4 regions of the Priestia sp. D51 genome follow, and region 3 is predicted to be linked to each of the others. Evidence: riboswitches for the same ligand, from Rfam matches in the RefSeq annotation. Region 3 holds a riboswitch; each other region holds the start of a gene.
What was found. Region 3 has a riboswitch for thiamine pyrophosphate ahead of ACNHOZ_RS23365 (thiamine phosphate synthase). Riboswitches for the same ligand answer to the same signal wherever they lie in the genome.

Region 1 (3,982 bases), on a different contig from region 3:
CGCGTGCCATTTTACATGGCCGCAGTAGCAGGAGGCTTGGCTGCAGTGATTACGCTTTTTGTTTTGCCGGAGTCTCGTCCTGTACAAGATCATGCTGTTTCAAACAATGAGAATCCAAAAGAAGATCGGCTGCTACTGCAGCTTATGAATTCCTACAAAGAACCTTATTTTTTAAGTTTAATTATCGTTTTTGTGACATCGTTTGGATTATCCAATTATGAAACGATCTTTTCACTATTTGTTGATCATAAATTTAGCTTTACGCCAAAAGATATTGCGTTTGTTATTACGTTTGGCTCTATTGCAGGAGCTGTTGTGCAGGTTACGATTTTTGGCTGGATTTTAAATAAGTTCGGTGAAAAAAGAGTCATTTCGTTTTGCTTGATGATGACGGGACTTTTTATTTTACTTACGCTATTTGTGCACACGTACTGGCTTATTATTGTTGTAACATTTATCGTCTTTTTAGCAACAGATATTTTACGTCCGGCAATAAGCACGCAAATGTCGATGATGGCACAAGACGACCAAGGGTATGTAGCCGGACTAAATTCTGCTTATACAAGTCTTGGGAATATTATTGGACCCGTTGTCGCAGGCTTTCTTTTTGATATAAACGTTAATTATCCGTACGTATCAGCTGCACTTGTACTGCTGCTTTGTTTTCTTTTATCTTTAAGAGCAGGGAAGGACCGAAAAACAGCTGTGAGAAATCAAGCGATTCAAGAGAAATGATAGAATTTTTAGGAGATAGAAGACCTCCAGTAGTTTACTGGAGGTCTTTTAATGATGCTTTTAGTAAAGCTGTAAGATTTACAACACCACTCAGCCTATAACGAAGCTTTATTTTATGGGCAAAACAGTGAAATGGTTGCAAATAAAAAAAGTTAATAGTAAACTTTAAACGTAGTAATAAATAGTATGGGAGCTTGCGCGGGGCAGGCTGAGAGTACAGGGGCGCCTGTTGACCATTTGAACCTGTTGGATAATGCCAGCGCAGGGAATGTGAGTACATACCAAAGCACTTTGCGCATGCAAGGTGCTTTTTTGTCTTTTTTTTTGCAGTGTTAAAACTAAATGAAAAGAGTGAGAGAACATGGATATTAGTAAAATTTCAGCTCAATTAGAAAAAGTAAGAGATACAAGTCCGCTTGTTCATAATATTACGAATGTTGTGGTAACCAATTTTACAGCAAATGGACTGCTTGCCATAGGAGCGTCACCTGTTATGGCTTATGCGAAGGAAGAAGTGGCTGATATGGCTCGAATCGCCGGAGCGCTTGTCTTAAATATGGGTACACTGACGGCTCAAGAAGTAGAAGCGATGAGAATAGCAGGAAAATCAGCAAATGAAAATGGCGTGCCGGTTATTTTCGATCCTGTAGGAGCCGGAGCGACACCGTTTCGTACAGAAGTGGCACGTCAGCTTGTAGAAGAATTAAATATTGCCGTTATTCGCGGTAACGCTGCTGAAGTTGCGAATGTAGTAGGCGAGTCATGGCTCATTAAAGGCGTTGATTCATTAGAAGGGCAAGGAGACGTCATTGAACTTGCTGAGAAAGCAGCGAACAAATTAGATACAGTGATTGTTATTACGGGGAAACAAGATGTGATCACCGATGGAAACACAACGTATACAGTAGACAACGGTCACCCGTTATTTACGAAGGTGACGGGTACTGGATGTCTGCTGACATCAATTATAGGAGCTTTCGCGGCTGTAGAAAAAGAATATGTCGAGGCAAGCGTTGCTGCTTTAAGTTTTTACGGAGTGGCAGGTGAAATCGCCGCAGCGAAAAAAGGTGAAGAAGGGCCGGGGAGCTTTCAAATTGAGCTGTTAAATCAGCTTCATCTTTTATCTGGACAGGATATTGAATCATATGCAAGAGTACATCAACGTTAAAAGGAGCGGGAAAATGACAAACGAAGAAATTAAAAAGCTGCTGAAAGTTTATTTTATAATGGGCAGCAATAACTGTAAAAAAGATCCGAAAGAAGTATTAAAAGAAGCAATTGAAGGCGGCGTTACCGTGTTTCAATTTCGTGAAAAAGGCGAGGGTGCCTTAACAGGAGAAGCGAAATATCAGCTGGCGAAAGAACTTCAGCAAATTTGTCAGCAGCACAGCGTTCCTTTTGTTGTGAATGATGATCTTGACTTAGCGATCCGCTTACAAGCAGATGGCATTCATATTGGACAAGAAGATGAAAAAGCTCATATTGTTCGAGAAAAAATAGGAAAAGGAATTGTGGGCGTCTCTGTTCATAATGTACAAGAGCTGCAGCAAGCGATAAAAGACGGGGCGGATTATGTAGGAATGGGACCTGTTTTTCCTACTTCTACAAAAAAAGACGCAAAAGCAGTGCAAGGTACAAAATTAATTGAAGAAGTGCGAAACCAGAATATTGACTTTCCAATTGTAGGAATCGGTGGCATCACGCCTGAAAATGCCAAACAAGTAGTAGAAGCAGGTGCAGATGGTGTTTCTATTATTACCGCGATTAGCTTAGCAGCGTCTCCAAAAGAAAAAGCAGCTCAATTGAAAGAAGCGGTAGGAAAATAAAAAAAGCGCACAGTGTGCGCTTTTTTATTATAGCTGAACGGTTTGAGGAGTTTCTTCGCCTTCATTCATAAAGCGAATTTCGTTTGGTGTAATTTCCAGAACAACATACTCAGGGTCATTTGGACCGTCAAACCATTCTTTCATGTGATCGTTCCATATACGTCCTTTTAATTGATCACCGGTACGAAGAACAGCTGTCCCGGATAATTCTAAGTATTGATCGCCATATCCTTCGCCGCTGTAGCCCAATAGTACGTGCACGTTCGGATTGGCTTCGATTTCTTCTGCCTTATGTGTATTGATATTTGTTGGTGTGTAAAGAGCGATACCATCTTCATCGCTGAAAAATGTCATATAGCGAGAGTGGGGTTTGTTGTTTACAACTGTGGCTAATGTTCCTACACGATTTCCTTCTAATACTTCATTTACTTTTTTAGCAATTTTTTGTTCATTCATTTTATCCATCTCCTTTATTACTTTTTATGTTCCTCAATCGAAGATAAATAAAACATACATGTCTAAAAAAATATAAGTTAACAATAAAATAATTATGTAAACTAATAAATAAAAAAATAAAAAAAGCTAGCTACAGCTAACTAAAAAATAAGCCCGCACTGCCGTAACCCTAAGTGTCTTAAATACCCAGATCTACTAGGTGGGTGCCCTCATAGCCGGGTTTAGCGTCCCAAGAAGGGCGTGCTATCTGCAGCTAAATTTTGAGCTCCCTTTTAACACTCAAAGGTTTAAGACAACATGAGTATACGCACAGCGCAGGTATGTATAACAAATGTAAATAAAATGCCGATATATAAATGTTTTCTAATTAATCAACTTTCATCGTACAAGAAATGATTATAACGGAATAATGAATGGAACGCAAGACTTTTATTTAAAGTTTTTCTTCTCTAACATCTTGGCGGTTATGCCGTAACAAAATAAAAAAAGGGCCCGCAACTGGAATGAAACATAAGAGAAGGTAAGGCCGGGATGCTATCTTTTCTTTTGTCATAACGGAATAAGAAAGCCACGTTAAAACAAAAAAATCAGCGGTCATCACGCTAACAAGCTGTGACTGCATAAAAGCATCTTCATAAGCTCTTATTGAACCTATGGATAGTCCGTATACGTAACCAGCAATCGTGAGTGCTAAGCATAGTCCAATCCATAGACGAGAAGAAATGATGGCAATGAAGCGTGAAGGAATACGCGAACGTGTTCGAACTTTTTGTCCTTTCCAATGATAATAGAACAAAAGAGAAAAAGCTCCAAGCGCAAATGATAGGAGAGAAAATGGCCATCCAGGCAGTTTGTACGTATCTTTTTTACAAATCATTACCATGAATAATACTGGGAAAAGCCCTAAAAAAGAGAATACCATAACTACGAGCGGATCTACCTGTTGAAAATTTCCTGTGACAAGG
Region 2 (3,982 bases), on a different contig from region 3:
GTATGGAGTCGCGTTAATTATTGCTCCGTGGAACTATCCGTTTCAATTAGCGCTGTCTCCTTTAGTAGGAGCGATTGCCGCTGGAAACACGGCGATTATAAAGCCTTCTGAATTAACGCCTAGCGTATCTCGGGTTATACAAGAATTACTAGCTGAGGCTTTTGATCCCGCATTTGTGACGGTGATTGAAGGCGCTGTAGACACGACGAGCATGCTTTTAAAGCAGCCCCTCGATTATATTTTCTTTACGGGAAGTGTAAATGTAGGGAAAATTATTATGCAAGAAGCAGGGAAGCAGCTTATTCCCGTCACGCTGGAGCTAGGAGGAAAAAGTCCGTGCATTGTACATGAAGATGCAAACCTAGATCTTGCAGCGAAGCGAATTATGTTTGGCAAAGGAATGAATGCAGGCCAAACGTGCGTTGCTCCCGATTATTTGCTCGTGCATAAAAAGGTAAAAGCGCAGCTAGTGGAGAAACTTCGCGAAGCGATTTATCAATTTTACGGTAGTAATCCGCTTGAAAGTGAGCGCTACGGCCGTATTGTCAGTGAGCGCCATTTTATTCGGCTAGTTGAGTTTTTAAAAGACGGAAACGCTATAGTTGGAGGCGGGTATAATAAAAGTACGCTCACAATAGAACCTACGGTGTTAAGTGAAGTAAGCTGGACATCAGACGTTATGCAAGAAGAAATTTTTGGGCCTATTCTTCCTATGATTGAATACGAAACGCTAGACGAAGTTATTCATAAAGTTCAAGAAAAAGCTAAGCCGTTAGCTCTTTACTTGTTTACGGAAAGTGCAAATGTACAAAATGTCATAACGGAGCGTCTTTCATTTGGAGGAGGCTGTATAAATGATACGCTTATGCATATCGCTACGCCATATTTACCCTTTGGCGGAGTTGGAGAAAGCGGTACGGGCCAATATCATGGAAAAGACAGCTTTCAGACATTTTCTCATTTTAAAAGCATGCTGTCTCAAACAACCAAGTTTGATTTGTCATTCCGCTATCCTTCAGAGAAACAAAACTTGAAAATGATTAAAAAATTATTGAAATAAAAAGCCTCCTGATAGGAGGCTTTTTCGTTATTTTGAAAGTGAAAGCTGAGAAAGCGGCCATTTTTCTTGTGTATACGCCATTTCCCAAAATAAATACTCCAGCTCACAGCTTTTGATAAAGTGATCTTTCATACGATTACGTTCTTCTTCAGTCGCTTGTTCGGCGAGTTCATCAAGCTTGTTACAAAACCATTGTGTTGTGCCATTCATTTCTTCATTATTATAAAACTGAATCCATTCATAAAAAGGATGAGAAGGAGATGGATTTACTTGTTCCGTAATGCGCTGGCCAATTTCAACGTACGTCCACGGACATGGAAGAAGCACGGCAATGATTTCCGCTAAGCTGCCTGTATGCGCAACGCTTGTCATATGGTTAATGTAGTGGCTGGCCGTTGGTGAAAGAGCCTCAGTGTGGAGGTCTTCATAGCGTACGCCTGCTACGTCACAAAAATTATTATGAGGGTGTACTTCACTATGTAATACCGTAGAAATGCCGGCATTAAAGGCTTCCATTTCGGTACGCGTGCGGCATTTTGTTAAAGCAGCGCCGTAAATGCGGACAAATGCTGTTAAGTATTCGTAGTCTTGAGAAACGTAGTGAATAAGCGCCTCTTTTGGCACGTCTCCTTCAGCAATTCCTTTAATAAAAGGGTGGTTAAAAATGGCTTCGTAAATATAGTTTGCTTCTTGTCTTAATTGAGATGAAAATGACATCAAAATCCTCCTTTAATATGAGGAAGTCACAAACAAGCACATAAAGGAAATAAAAAACACTCCGTTTATAAACGGAGTGGCAAAGGACAGTACAAAACTGAACATTGCCACTTTCCTACGCTGGTATGAGCCAGATCAGGTTCAAAGGGATCAAGAAAACTTGTCTCAGCCGGTCGGCACCCCTAGTGGACTTCCTATTAGTCTATGTTTAACTTACCATATATTCTGAAAAATAGAAAGCGTTATGGAAAATTGTTCCCTAACGGTTTTTATCTCTTAAAGAGGTAGCTTCTTGAAGCTATTTTTAATCATTTTTGTTTAAAAATGCATATTTTTAGGGAAGAAGAGGTATTAATGAAGGGAAGAGCCGTTTTCGTCTCCGAAACATTCTCATATAAATAGAAGAAAGGAGAGAACAAAATGGCAAAATTTCGTTTGTATGCTGTATTAAATACAGTAGGCTTGGCTATTACACTTCTTGTGAATTATTTAGCAAATGCGATTCCAATAGGAGGCAAAACAACGGCAGAGGCTTCTGCGCAAGTTCCTACGTTGTTTACACCAGCCGGTTATGCCTTTGCTATCTGGGGCGTTATTTATTTGTTATTAACCATTTGGGTTATACGCCAATTTTTTGCAAGAGAAGATCAAAAAGAAATATATGCACGTATAGGCATTTGGTTTTTTCTAAACTGTTTGTTAAATAGTGCGTGGATCTTTATTTTCCAAAACGATTACTATAAGTTATCCCTTTTAGTTATGCTCTTTATTTTAGGCACATTAATGATTGTATATTCCATTATTCAGCATTCTCGGATGACGACATGGTTTATGCGTCTGCCGATTTCGCTTTATCTTGGATGGATTTCTGTTGCGACTATTGTTAATGTATTTGTCGTATTTCAAGCAAATGGAATACAGCACTTGCTTGGCCTAAATGAATTAGCATGGACGATTATTATGCTGCTGGTAGGGGCTGCGCTGGGCATTATGTTTACATTAAAAAACCGAGACGCTGTTTATCCGCTTGTTTTTATTTGGGCTTATATTGCCATTGCGGTGAAACAAAGTGGAAATCAGCCAATTGTCATTACTGTTATCATCTCGATTGTTTTATTAGCAATTGCTATTATTGTGGGACTGATTAAACGCTATAGACGTTTTTAAAAAGAAGCTCTAGCTTTTGTAAGCTAGAGCTTTTTATGATGCTCTTTTGATTGTAAAAAAGCAGCTGTAAAAGCAATTAAGCTAATTAAAATACCAAAAGGAACAACAATTGGTACGAATGATAAAATAAATGTCATAAGCGTAACCTCCATGTTGCATCGGTGCATAATGAAAAATTCAACTTTTTAAATTGAAGTTCCGCTATTATAGTATGCTAGGCTTTATGTTTGGAGCCTATATGTTTAGAAATAAACGAAAAAGGCAACATACGTTACATATAGTTTATATAGGAGGAGTTAAAATGGAAACATATTTAGTGGCTTACACAGATAAAGACGATATGGAATATAAACAAGTGACGTGCGAGAGTTATGAAGATGCAGAGCGTACGGTTCTTCGTTTAGAGAGAGAAGGGCATATGCATATTGAAGAAATATCAAATCAAGAAGCCTACCGTGGAGACGAATCATCGTACAGAGAATAATTTTTGAATAGAAACATCAAACTCAAAATGAAGAGGCAGCTGCTTCTTCATTTTTTCTATTCTATATAGATATCGTTTTATAGAAAAAAGTAAAACGGGAATGATTTTCTTCTGCATTTATGGTACAGTACTAATCAGGTGAGTTTTGAGTTTAGAAGAGGAGAGAGTAACATTATATGAGTAAAGGAAATCAGTGGTCTTCACGCCTCGGTTTTATTTTAGCATCTGCTGGGGCAGCAATTGGTCTAGGAGCGATATGGAAATTTCCATACGTAACCGGAACCAGTGGCGGTGGAGCATTTTTTGCGTTGTTTATTTTATTTACAATTTTTATTGGATTGCCGCTTCTGTTGGCAGAATTTATCATTGGAAGACATACGGGAAAAGAAGCGATTAGTGCTTATAAAGCAATTGCTCCAAAGTCCGCTTGGGTATGGATTGGCAGGCTGGGAGTACTCAGCTGTGTCGTTTTGCTTTCCTTTTACAGCGTCGTTGGCGGCTGGGTGATTTTATATACGATTATGAGCGTAACCGGTATGCTAAGCGGAAAAGAG
Region 3 (3,982 bases):
CCGTGATACAAGGCTCCATGAGCAAGAGCTTGTGTTAACTTAGCGGGAGCTAGCTGGCCGTCTCCCGGTATTGTAATGGCTCCGTATATGTCTGGAGAGAGCCCGGGTTCTAACAAACGCGCTTCTTTTACATCGATCCATCTTACATCTTTGTCCCACCGGTGGTGCTGAGCGGCTTTTTTCTTTAATACGTGTGCATCTTCTTCTGTTACAGCGACTTTTAATAAGCCTTTTTGAATGAGCTCTACGTCGATAGCCGTTTTTTCTTTTAGTTCCTTCACCAGTTCAGGAAACATGCTTCTGCTCTTAATAGCAAGGTCTAAAAGAGGACCTTCTTCATCAATTTCAGCTTGAGCACCTAAAATACCAGCGGCTGCACTTGAAGCTTCACAACCAACTTGATTGCGTTCAAGAATAGCTACTGACGCTCCTTGTTTTGACAAATGATAAGCGATAGAAGAGCTGATTATACCTCCTCCGATTAACAGTACATCATAATGCTGCTTCATTTTCTCCACCTCCAGATGTCCATATATGAGAATATTGTTTAATCGCTTTCAGGGGATCTTGCGCAAGCATGACACCAGACATCACGGCTATACCGTGTGCTCCTGTTTGAAGTACCTCTTTGGCATTTACAGGTGTAATTCCTCCAATGGCAATAACCGGTATCTGCACAGCGTCTACTACTTCTTTTAGTGCCGCTATCCCTCGACTTTTTAATTCTTTTTTTGAATGTGTTGAATAAATATGTCCGTATAAAATGTAGTGAGCACCATCTTTTTCAGCTTCTAAAGCCTCTTCCACAGAGTGAACTGACTTTCCAACAATAAGAGAAGGAAATGCGTCTATAACAAACGAAACGTCTAAACTATGATAGGCAAGCTGTACACCTTTTGCTTTTAAAGCATGCGCTACATCAACTCGGTCATTCACAATAATTTTAGAGCGACAAAATGGTAGGCTTTCTAGTAAACATTGAATCTGCTTTGCCGTTTTCTTTTTTTCTCTAATATGAATGGCGCCCGCAAAAGGCGCGATAGCCGTTAAAATTTTTTGAAGCTCTTCGATTGGCTGCTTATCTGTTGTAATGACATGAAATTTAGGAATATCCACATGATCGAAACCTTTCCATTCAGAATAAAGAGAAATTTCAATCACTTCATCTTGTGCAGAGGGCTTTATTACATACAAAAAACCACTCTACAACGTAGAGTGGTTAGCATGCATCGTTATGTAAACATGATCGCCACTTCCCTACGCTGGTCCAAACCAGATCAGGTTCAAAGGGTCCGAAATACATCCGTCTCAGCTTCAAAAAGCTCCCCTAGTGATTGCTATTTATTGATTTTGTTTTTGCACTTAAAATTATAACACAACTAGATGTAAATACAATATCTCTTTATGCTCTTACGGCTCTCTTCCTTTTATAGATGTATCTTTTAAGCTTCTTTACTAAGAGGCCCGGCGCACCGAATCATTCTGCTTTTTATATAGTTAGTAATCGGTATAGTCGTCAAATTCTTCTTTGTCTTTTTCCTTTTTCCGATCCCATATAAACAGCAGGAGTAACATAATAAAAGTTAGAATATAAAAACCGTAAAAAATAAAGGCCGCCACAACATTTATAAATAAAAATAAAAAACCAATGATCTGACCTGCAACAGCTACAATCAACAAAATGTATTTCCAAACTTCTGCTTTTCTATCCATTCTCTACTTCTCCGTCTTTTTGTTTTTCCCTACTAGAAACGTTCTCTTTACTTATAATAAAAACGTTCCTGCCAGTAAACCGACTGTAAATAAACCAACTGTTCCAAATGCTGAAATCCCCACGTACGCCAACATTTTCCGATAAGATTTTTCCCGAATTAACTGTACGGTTTCCACACTAAACGTTGAAAAAGTGGTAAAGGCACCAAAAAACCCAATGCCAATTATTAAAAATATTGAATCATCATAAGCATGACTCGGAACCTTTCCATAATAACTACCGTAAAAAAGACCAAGCCCAAACGCACCGAGCAAGTTTACAAACAGCATTGAGACTGGAAAAGGAGGGTTTGAAACTGTTTTTGTAACTTTTAAACCCAAAAGATAACGGCATATTCCTCCAGCTGCCCCGCCAAGTGCCAAGCTCACTATGCTCATTTACTTCACCTCATGTACTTTCACTAAATTTTTCCCTGCCGCTTCACCGCATAGATAGCCTGCTAAAGCAAGAAGGATTCCACCTACTAAAGAGACAATGACATAAATGGCTCCCCAAAATAAATGGTGCTGAGTGAGAGAAATGACGTCTCCTGCAAAGGTTGAATACGTTGTAAAACCGCCGCACACGCCAACTCCTAGTCCAAGCTTTATCCATTCTTTTGGCTTTTTCCACGCAAAAAATCCTGTTAATAGGCCTAGTATGAAGCTTCCTAATAGGTTTTCAATTACCGTTCCTATTGGATAGCCCGTATATAATAAGGAAAGATTTAGCAAATAACGCGCATATGTACCAGCGATAGCACCAAAGGCAATTGAGATTAAGTTTATGGCTTTCATCATATCGCTCCGTTTCATAAATTCTTCTTTAAGTGTACCATAAGGAATTTATTTCTACCTTAACATTTAACTATATGTTTATTGCACCAAAAGTCATGAAAAAATGAAAGAGAAAATCGTCGCATGAAACTTCCTTTTTACTCCTCAAATATCCCTTAAAAATCCACTTAATCCAAATTTTAAAATCTTTCTGTATCCTTATGACAAACCGTGTATAGAAGGTATATTTCCCTTATTTTAAGTCACATTAATCGTATAAGTTTTTTTTGTTGACTTTTGCTGTGTTCTTGTTTAGTATCACAGAGTATCATTTCCTATCAGAATACTAGGGGGTTTAGAAAATGAAGAAATTTGCTGCACTTTTGTCGCTACTATTAGCTTTCACAGTTGTGCTTGCCGCATGCGGTTCTAGCTCAAAAAATGAAGCAAACAATGGAGACAATAAATCTTCACAAGAGGATTTATATAATAAAGTGAAAAAAGATGGCGTATTAACAATTGGAACTGAAGGTACATACCCTCCGTTCACTTTTCATGATGACAAACAAAAGCTAACTGGGTTTGATGTAGAATTGGCTCAAGAAGTAGCTAAACGTCTTGGCGTAAAAGCTGAGTTCAAAGAAACACAGTGGGATGGCATGTTTGCCGGATTAGATGCTAAACGCTTTGACATGATTGCTAATGAAGTGGGTATTCGTGAAGATCGTCAAAAGAAATACGATTTCTCTGACCCATACATCCAGTCAGGCGCCGTATTAATTGTTCGTAAAGACGAAAAAGATATCAAATCATTTAAAGATTTAAAAGGAAAAAAATCAGCACAGTCATTAACAAGTAACTACAAAGACATGGCTCAATCTTATGGTGCAAACATTACGAGTGCTGAAGGTTTTGCTCAAGCAGTAGAACTAATGAGCGCAAACCGTGTTGATGCTACAATCAACGATAAATTATCGTTCCTTGATTATAAGAAAAAGCACCCTAACGCACCTATCAAAATCGCGGATGAAAAATCCGATGGTGCTGCAAGCGGCTTTATGTTTAGAAAAGACAGCGGTAAGTTAGTGGATAAAGTAAACAAAGCATTGAAAGATATGAAAAAAGACGGAACATACGCAAAAATTTCCAAGAAATGGTTTGGCGAAGATGTTTCTCCTAAATAATATTTTTCCTGATGGAGAGCGATTGAATCAATTGATTTCAATCGCTCAGTCATCTCTCTTACCAATGCTAAAGGGAGCTATTCAATATTCTATTCCACTAACATTAATAAGCTTTGCCATAGGCATTGTGTTAGCTGTTTTAACAGCACTTGCTCGCTTGTCTTCAAGTAAGATATTAAACATAATTGCACGTGTATATGTGTCAATTATTCGTGGAACGCCTTTGCTTGTGCAATTATTTATCATTTTCTACGGATTACCTAACTTAG
Region 4 (3,982 bases), on a different contig from region 3:
GACAAAAGCAGCTGTGCAGGCGAAGTGGCTTCCGGCAGATTCACAGATTGCTATTCTTTTAACCGTTATCGGAAGCGGTTTATTTGCCTATATGGGTATTTTAGTAGGTATTAATGCAGCAAAAGAATTTGGTGGTTCGCCAGCTCTAGGAGGCTTAGCGGGCATTTTAGTCATTAATCCTGCCGTAGCTGATATTAAACTTTTTGGTGAAGCACTTTTGCCGGGGCGTGGGGGCTTAATAGGAGTGCTGCTTGCAGCAATCTTTATGGCCGTGTTAGAAAAACGAGTACGTAAATTTGTCCCACAGTCACTGGATATTATTATTACACCAACCGTTACGGTGTTAATTACAGGAATTATTACGTATGTGGTATTCATGCCAATCGGCGGCTTCATTTCAGATGGAATCACAAAAGGTCTTTTAGGAGTTTTAGAGGTTGGAGGAGTTGTAGCAGGCTTTGTTTTAGGGGCAACGTTTTTGCCGCTCGTTATTACAGGACTGCATCAAGGTCTTACTCCGGTTCATTTAGAGCTTATTAATTCGATTGGAGATGATCCGCTTCTTCCTATACTAGCAATGGGCGGAGCCGGTCAGGTTGGTGCAGCTTTTGCTATTTATATCAAAACAAAGAAAAAACGCTTAAAGCGAGCAATTGGAGGCGCACTTCCTTCAGGGCTGCTGGGAATTGGAGAGCCGCTTATTTTTGGAGTCACACTTCCTTTAGGGCGTCCATTTTTAACCGCTTGTCTTGGAGCTGGAATCGGCGGAGCGTTTCAGGCGCACTTCCATATTGCAACTGTAGCAGTGGGAGTATCGGGTTTGCCGCTTACGTTTTTAGTTCATGCGCATCAAATTCTTCTTTATTTACTTGGATTAGTTATTGCTTACGCAGCAGGTTTTATTTGTACCTATTTCTTTGGATTTAACGACGAAATGGCGAGGGAGTTTGAATGATTGGCATTTCATTTTATTTGAACGATAGAGATGCCAAACAAAGATTAGTAGAAGCGAGTGAATGCGGCGTTACACGCGCATTCACTTCACTTCACATTCCAGAGGAAAAAGGAGATTTGGCTGAACGGGCAAAAGAATTGCTTCATGTGGCTAGAGATTGTGGAATAAGCGTGTATGCAGATGTATCTAAGCATACACCGGTTCATTTAGGTATCGAAAGCCTTATGACTCTATCTTCACTTGGCGTATCAGGTATTAGACTAGACGATGGCTTTAGCGTAGAAGAAACGATTTTACTTGCGGATGAGTTTTATATTGCCCTTAATGCAAGTACAGTGTCAAAACTAGAAATAGAAGCGCTATTATCTGCAGGTCTTCATCATCATCAGCTGCTTGCTTGGCATAATTTTTATCCGCGGCCTGAAACAGGGCTTGAAGAAACGTTTTTTCAACAGCAGACAGATTTATTTAATGAACTTTGTATTCCAGTTTGTGCTTATATTCCTGGAGAAGGCGAAAAGAGAGGACCTATTTATCAAGGACTTCCTACTAGAGAAAAAGACCGTAATAAATGTCCTTTTACCTCTGCAGTAGATTTATACGGATGCGGAGTAACGGAGGTTTATATTGGAGATCCATACGCCAGTTCAAATTTATTAAAACGTTTAGTTCAATATCAAGAAAACCGCATTATTCCGCTACGCATTCGTTCACCTCATATACAGGGAACGTACAGCGTGCGTCCGGATGTATCAAGAGACGTTCTGCGATTGGTTGATACACGATCTGTAAAACCAGTGCTGCCATTTCATACAGTAGAACGCAGAATCGGAGCAATTACAATGGACAATGATGGCTACGGACGTTACAGAGGAGAGGTTCAAATAGCTAAAAGGAATTTGTCTGCAAATGCTAATGTGAATGTGATTGGGTATGTAATAGAAGAAGATCACGAGCTGCTTTCATTAGTGAGACCGGGGCAAAAGCTTGAGCTTATTACTGTCTGAAGGAAAAAACGGTGTATTTTTAAAGAAGCCAATAGCTAACTAGTAATGTCACAAAAACAAAGAGCACACACTGCATGAAAAAGGTGTGTGCTTTTTCTTTTACTACTAAAAAGGAAACTATTTTCATTACCATATCATGAACCTTTCTATTGAATAAAACGCTTTACTATGATAAAACTATTACAGGTAAACATATGATAATAGATTAATTTCATAGAGATACAACACCACTAGGGGTGCTTTCGAAGCTGAGAGAGACGATAAGTCTTAACCCTTATAACCTGAACTAGGTAATACTAGCGTAGGAAAGAGGTATTGTAATGGATGTTTTGTATGGGATTTCCTTACGAACTCGTTATAATAATTTTGTGTACATAAACAAAAACACTTCTTTCCTGCGAAAGAAGTGTTTTTTTATGCGTAAAGGAAGGTGTCATACATGAAAGAAACAATTGATTTGCTTGTCAAACAGGTAGAGGAGCGCAAAGGAGAGTTAATCCAGTTATTAACAACGCTTGTTTCGTATAAAACGCCAGCGCCTCCTGCACGAAATTCTCATGAAGCGCAGCTGTACGTAGCGGATTTTCTTAAAAACTGCGGTTTTTCCATTGATATGTGGGACTTATATTCTAACGACCCTATCGTAGTGGGAACGTTAAAAGGACAAAAATCGGCTGACTATCAAAGCTTGATTATTAACGGCCATATGGATGTTGCTGAGGTACAAGAAAATGAAAATTGGGAAACCAATCCGTTTGAAGCTGTTGTGAAAGACAATATGATAATTGGACGCGGAGTTGCTGATATGAAAGGCGGTTTGGCGGGAGCATTATTTGCAGTTCAGCTTTTAACAGAAGCAGGAATCGAGCTGCCAGGAGACTTGATTTTTGAATCCGTTGTAGGAGAAGAAGTAGGAGAGGCAGGTACGCTGCAATGCTGTCAGAAAGGGTATACAGCTGATTTTGCGCTTGTAGTCGATACAAGTGATTTACATATTCAAGGTCAAGGCGGAGTGATCACGGGATGGATTACGATAAAAAGCAGTAAAACCTATCATGACGGTACACGCCGAAGTATGATTCATGCTGGAGGAGGCCTGTTAGCCGCAAGCGCTATTGAAAAGATGGCAAAAGTGATCGGAGGGCTACAAGAATTGGAGCGTCACTGGGCTGTTACAAAGAGCTATCCAGGATTTTTGCCAGGGACAAATACGATTAATCCAGCAGTAATCGAAGGCGGAAGACATGCTGCTTTTATTGCAGATGAATGCAGGCTGTGGATCACCGTTCACTATTATCCTAATGAATCGTACGACCAAGTATCAAAAGAAGTGGAAGAATATATTATAGCTATTGCAAAAGCAGATCCATGGTTAAAAGATAATCTGCCAACCTTTGAATGGGGAGGCACATCAATGATTGAAGACAGAGGAGAAATCTTTCCGTCATTAGAAATTGATGAAAATCATGCAGGAGTGCAGCTGCTTGCAAATACTCATGAACAAATGGAAGGGAAAAAGCCTCCAATTGATGTGTCAACTAGCGTAACAGACGGGGGATGGCTAGCTGATGCGGGAATTCCCGCCGCTATTTACGGTCCGGGAAATTTAGCAAATGCACATGCTGTGAACGAACAATTAGATATTAATCAGCTTGTTCAATATACAAAAGTGATAGTGCAGTTCATTTATACGTGGCTGCATACGCATAAGGAGTGATCATCATGAAATTTAGTGAACGATTATACGAAAAGCTGCAGCCTATTTGGCGTCAAAATCATAATCATCCCTTCGTACAGGGGATGGGAGATGGAACGCTTGAAAAGGAGAAGTTTCGCTTCTACATGATTCAAGATTACCTTTACCTAATTGATTATGCCAAATTATTTGCGATTGGAGCCATGAAAGCTACCGATCTTCAAACGATGGGGAAATTTGCAGCCCTTTTAGACTCTACATTAAACGAAGAAATGAGTCTGCACCGTGAGTATGCCAAGAAATTTGAAATCAGCGAAAAAGAAT

Region 1: it holds a riboswitch for thiamine pyrophosphate, as region 3 does, so the genes downstream of both, thiM (hydroxyethylthiazole kinase) here and ACNHOZ_RS23365 (thiamine phosphate synthase) in region 3, are expected to answer to the same signal.
Region 2: it holds a riboswitch for thiamine pyrophosphate, as region 3 does, so the genes downstream of both, tenA (thiaminase II) here and ACNHOZ_RS23365 (thiamine phosphate synthase) in region 3, are expected to answer to the same signal.
Region 4: it holds a riboswitch for thiamine pyrophosphate, as region 3 does, so the genes downstream of both, ACNHOZ_RS13390 (acetylornithine deacetylase) here and ACNHOZ_RS23365 (thiamine phosphate synthase) in region 3, are expected to answer to the same signal.

The regions. Positions count from the first base shown of each region.
Region 1 covers NZ_JBLTIR010000004.1:237,132-241,113, reverse strand. Annotated here, with positions in the region: gene ACNHOZ_RS17965 (MFS transporter) at 1-735, shown strand, start outside; TPP riboswitch at 912-1,020, shown strand; gene thiM (hydroxyethylthiazole kinase) at 1,097-1,903, shown strand; gene thiE (thiamine phosphate synthase) at 1,917-2,561, shown strand; gene ACNHOZ_RS17950 (pyridoxamine 5'-phosphate oxidase family protein) at 2,589-3,017, opposite strand; RNA gene ssrS (6S RNA) at 3,164-3,341, opposite strand; gene ACNHOZ_RS17940 (hypothetical protein) at 3,451-3,982, opposite strand, start outside.
Region 2 covers NZ_JBLTIR010000004.1:253,130-257,111, reverse strand. Annotated here, with positions in the region: gene ACNHOZ_RS18045 (aldehyde dehydrogenase) at 1-1,060, shown strand, start outside; gene tenA (thiaminase II) at 1,088-1,777, opposite strand; TPP riboswitch at 1,873-1,971, opposite strand; gene ACNHOZ_RS18035 (TspO/MBR family protein) at 2,198-2,944, shown strand; gene ACNHOZ_RS18030 (hypothetical protein) at 3,246-3,428, shown strand; gene ACNHOZ_RS18025 (sodium-dependent transporter) at 3,605-3,982, shown strand, end outside.
Region 3 covers NZ_JBLTIR010000007.1:71,165-75,146, reverse strand. Annotated here, with positions in the region: gene thiO (glycine oxidase ThiO) at 1-509, opposite strand, end outside; gene ACNHOZ_RS23365 (thiamine phosphate synthase) at 493-1,116, opposite strand; TPP riboswitch at 1,238-1,339, opposite strand; gene ACNHOZ_RS23360 (hypothetical protein) at 1,498-1,713, opposite strand; gene crcB (fluoride efflux transporter CrcB) at 1,765-2,151, opposite strand; gene ACNHOZ_RS23350 (fluoride efflux transporter FluC) at 2,152-2,550, opposite strand; gene ACNHOZ_RS23345 (amino acid ABC transporter substrate-binding protein) at 2,892-3,713, shown strand; gene ACNHOZ_RS23340 (amino acid ABC transporter permease) at 3,697-3,982, shown strand, end outside.
Region 4 covers NZ_JBLTIR010000003.1:284,216-288,197, forward strand. Annotated here, with positions in the region: gene ACNHOZ_RS13380 (PTS transporter subunit EIIC) at 1-955, shown strand, start outside; gene ACNHOZ_RS13385 (MupG family TIM beta-alpha barrel fold protein) at 952-1,962, shown strand; TPP riboswitch at 2,185-2,287, shown strand; gene ACNHOZ_RS13390 (acetylornithine deacetylase) at 2,402-3,679, shown strand; gene tenA (thiaminase II) at 3,685-3,982, shown strand, end outside.